Regions from separate parts of the Vreelandella sp. F11 genome, predicted to be linked through region 1. Evidence: predicted binding sites of a transcription regulator. Region 1 holds the regulator's gene; the other holds the start of a gene.

The links. The regulator FNR, encoded in region 1, switches genes on or off when oxygen is low (the NO sensors DNR and NnrR bind a similar motif). The targets are predictions, from matches to a motif close to TTGATNTANATCAA.
Region 2: a site for FNR is predicted at 1,103-1,116, ahead of ccoM (cytochrome c oxidase subunit CcoM). Genes of this name have one in related genera too.

What each region holds. Positions count from the first base shown of each region.
Region 1 covers NZ_CP170448.1:3,697,493-3,699,692, reverse strand. The annotation lists gene ttcA (tRNA 2-thiocytidine(32) synthetase TtcA) at 85-1,005, shown strand; gene fnr (fumarate/nitrate reduction transcriptional regulator Fnr) at 998-1,744, opposite strand; gene hemN (oxygen-independent coproporphyrinogen III oxidase) at 1,827-2,200, opposite strand, start outside.
Region 2 covers NZ_CP170448.1:2,069,281-2,071,480, reverse strand. The annotation lists gene ACFIOZ_RS09355 (group I truncated hemoglobin) at 1-79, shown strand, start outside; gene ACFIOZ_RS09350 (hypothetical protein) at 200-706, opposite strand; gene ccoM (cytochrome c oxidase subunit CcoM) at 921-1,043, opposite strand; gene ACFIOZ_RS09340 (FKBP-type peptidyl-prolyl cis-trans isomerase) at 1,186-1,704, opposite strand; gene ACFIOZ_RS09335 (AmpG family muropeptide MFS transporter) at 1,818-2,200, shown strand, end outside.

The DNA.
Region 1 (2,200 bases):
GGCGAAGAGTGTTGTTAGAATAGCCCCCAATTATTTCTGTGTAGCACCTCTTCTCTTCACCATACCCTCGGCAGTGCCTATACCATGCAATCTCTTGATCACTTTGATCCTGCTCACCTTGATACAGTTGTAGCCACCCCAGCTAACGCTGAGCAAAACCAGCCAGAGCTGGCTGATGCCAAGCAGAAACGTGAATTTAACAAGCTGCAAAAGCGTCTGCGCCGGGAAGTGGGCAATGCGATTATTGATTACCAAATGATCAATGAAGGCGATCGCGTGATGGTGTGCCTCTCCGGCGGAAAGGACAGCTACACCATGCTGGAGATTTTGCGCAACTTGCAGCGCAACGCGCCGGTCAATTTTTCACTGGTGGCGGTCAATCTGGATCAAAAGCAGCCGGGCTTTCCCGAGCATGTGCTGCCTGCCTATCTGGAGAAGCAGGGCGTGGAGTACCATATTGTCGAGCGCGATACTTACTCGGTGGTGAAGGAGAAAACCCCTGAAGGCAAAACCACCTGTGCGCTCTGTTCACGACTGCGCCGTGGCTCGCTGTATGGGTTTGCCGAAGAGATTGGCGCCAATAAAATTGCCCTGGGCCATCACCGGGAAGATATCCTCGAAACCCTGTTTCTGAATATGTTTTTCGGCGGTAACCTGAAAGCGATGCCGCCCAAGCTGTTATCCGATGATGGAAAGAATATCGTTATTCGGCCATTGGCTTACTGCAAAGAGGCAGATATTGCTGAATTTTCGCGGTTGATGGAATTCCCGATCATCCCCTGCAACCTCTGCGGCTCCCAGCCCAATATGCAGCGTCAGGTAGTCAAAGAGATGCTCGCGGAGTGGGACAAAAAGTTTCCGGGCCGCCTGGAAAGCATGTTTAAAGCGGTGACCAATATTGCACCCTCCCAGTTGGCAGACCGCAGCCTGTTTGATTTTGAAGGCTTAGAGGCCAAACAGGCGGAACTGCTGGCAGGGCGCATCCAGGCCTTTAACGTCAGCTAACCGTTTGCTCTTCCTCTTCAGCGAGGGTAATCAAGCGCGGCATGTCGAGAATGTTGACCTCTCGCCCGGAAACCGCCACCACGTTCTGCTGCTGAAAGCGGCTTAAAATGCGGCTGACGGTTTCCACCGCTAAGCCCAGGTAGTTGCCAATATCGGCTCTGGGCATTGAGAGGCGAAAACTGTAGGGCGAGTAGCCCCGGCGACGAAAACGATCCGAGAGAGTAATCAAGAAGCTCGCCAGCCGCTGATCAGCGGTTTTACGCGACAGCAGGCGCATCATACGCCGATCATCGCGTAACTCTTTACTCATGCTGCGATACAGCTGGCCACGTAGCTCAGGGATCTCTTCCGAGAGCAGATCCAGGCGGTCAAAAGGGATCTCGCATACGGTGGTGGTTTCCAGTGCAATAACGCTACCGGGATAGTGCTCTTCGTCAATGCCATCCAGCCCCACCAGTTCACTGGGCAGGTAGAAGTTTGTCAGCTGTTCGCTGCCGTTACCTTCGGCGGTGATCTGTTTCAAACTCCCTGAACGCACCGCGTAAACACTGGTGAAAGTGTCCCCCTGGCGAAACAGAGGCTCGCCTTTTTTCAGCGGCGCACGGCGGCGAATAATCGCATCGAACTGCCCCATATCGTCCAGCTCAAGGGCAAGCGGCAGGCACAGCGAGCTAAGGCTGCAGGTTTGGCAACGTGCTTCGTGGAGTAGCGAGCGCCGGCTGCTCATGGGTTCCAACATACGATGCTCCTTGAGTGGGTCAGGGTAAAATTAGTAAATTCTTACTTATTATAGTCGCGTTAGCATGCCTGCAATAAGATGATTAAACAATCTTAGAGTAGCGCTGCCCCGTTTGCCCAGAAAGATGGGCATCGAACGCCATGGCTAAATGGCGAATCAGCAGCCGCCCCATGGGCGTGGCATTAAGTTGATCACCACTACGGGTCATTAGGCCATCTTGCTCGGCGCTCTGTAAACGTTCTAGCGCGGGTGCAAAATAGCGGGGGGCATCAATATTCCAGCGCTGGCTGACCGCAGCAAGATCAATGCCCATATCGCACATCAGCCGCTCAATCACATCCCGGCGGATGAGGTCGTCGTTGCTCAGCCGCACGCCGCGTACGGTGGCGAGCTGGCCCTGATCCAACGCCGTTTCGTAGCTGGCCAGGTCACTAGGATTCTGCGCATAGACGTCAT
Region 2 (2,200 bases), 1.6 Mb from region 1:
AGGCATTGCCCTTGGCGCGCGTAATGAGCTGCTGGGCAGACTCGCCCCCATGTACACAGACGTTATGCGTCTTCAGTAACCTGCCAGCCGTCACTACCCATCGTTTTGACCCGGTAGAGCGCTTTGTCAGCAGTCGCGTAAGCGTAAGTAAAAACGCGGAGCTGCAGTGATGGCTGATCAGTCGGCTTGAGTTTAGGTGTCACCACTTCGCCTCTATACTGCGGATCATCCAAATCCAATCGTCAAAATCACGCAGGTTCTCAACATCGCGATTATCACTAGTATCATCTCGTTCAACTAACCGAACTGGGCCGCGTGTGCGGATGGTTAGCGGGTCACCATCTTCCTTCGTAATTAAGTACCAGCGGGGGTCATCCCACCCCTCAAGTGTCACTTCGTAGTCATCCCAGGCAGTAAAGTGGAGCGCCGGAGGCACTTCGCCAAACTGGTCAATCAGAAAGGTTCGAAACGCTAGGCCCTGCATCTCCACATCGCGCCCTTGATAGGGGTCGTAGAGCGTAAACGTCTCGTCAGACATGGCACGCAAATCACTTAAAGCGACTTTTTGAGTGACATCGCCATTGATTATGCTTAATGCCTGGGCGAAAGCAGCCGTGGGAAGCGCAATACCCACGACGATTAATGCGCACGCTAACTGATCTCGTACACGACCCCATGGGCTGCGGTGTAAAGCAACTGCGTTCATGGCATAGCTTCCTGGTAAATTCACTCTTATAAAAAGAACTTTACCAGAGCACGCCTTGTATTACTCCTCAATGCACGCTAGGGATACAACTTATCAGTATATTTCAGGCAAAAAAAAGCCAGCCCATATGGGCTGGCAACAGGAAGCTTACTATGCCAGTAGCGCTTGGCTAGTAAACCCCCTCCCCTGACAAGGTTTACATGAACCGGGAAAGCTACTTCTTACGCCCACCTTTACGCAGATGATCGCGAATCACGAAGCCTACCCAACCCACCATAAAGGCGATTACTAATGCGACGGTGGCTAAGCCGAAGATAATTGTGTCATCCCAATACATGATGAATCCTCCCGCCGTGATGTATGCATTCATACTAGTCACTTACGGGCGGAAGAATGCTGACCTGGGTCAAGTTACGCTAGGCAGGGAGAAGCGGTTAAACAGGAAATTGATACCGATCAATTTTGGGGGGTGATGAGCGCTACAACACCTTGCGATCTTCGACTTTGCTGTGCTCGGTACCCGGTGGTAACGGGTGGCCTTTGGCTAATTCTGCACGGGTAGCGTCGCGTACATCTAAAATGGTCACTTTATAGTTCAGCGTACGCCCGGCTAGGGGGTGGTTGGTATCGACAGTGACACGGTCGCCGTCGATTTCAAGAACCGTAACAATCTGCGGCCCGGCTTCACCTTCTGTTTGAAAGCGGCTGCCCGGTGCCAAATCAGCGTTACCAAAAGAGCCACGGCTAACTTCTTGCACCAAGGCTTCATTGCGTACACCGTAGGCATCCGCGGGCATCAGCTGAACGCTTAGCTCGGCGCCAACGGTTTGGCCTGCTAGCGCACTTTCCAACCCTGGCACAATATTGTCGTGACCATGCAGGTACTCGAGCGGCTTATTGCGCGCGTGGGAGTCGTCCAATACCTGCTTGCTGCCATCGTTGAGCACGTCGCTAAGAACATAGTGCAAGGTAACTACCTGATGCGCCGTAATCGACATGGAAAACTCCTCTCCGGTAAGCTGTCGGTTTTGTGATAGCACTTTGTGATAGAACACTGCTTCAGTTTATCACTTGGCCGTTGCCAGCGTCTTTCCATCAGGAGTAGCGTTTAATGTTAAGCCCCATCCCCCAACGCAGTTGGCTGGCTGCGCTGGCTGTTTATTTTCGTGCACCCGTTATTACCATGCTGTTTTTGGGGTTTTCCGCAGGCCTGCCCTTTTTGCTGGTGTTTTCAACACTCTCTGCCTGGCTGCGCAGCGACGGCGTAGAGGTAGCGGCCATTGGCTTTTTTGCCTGGATTGGCATGCTCTACTCAATCAAGTTTTTCTGGGCACCCGTGGTGGATCGGTTAGCGCTCCCAATATTGACCCGCGCTTTTGGTCAACGTCGCGGCTGGATGCTGTTAGCCCAGGGGCTAATCATTGCAGGATTAGTAGGCCTCGCTGGTTTGAGCCCGGTGGGTAATCTCGGCTGGGTGGCTCTCTTTGCACTGCT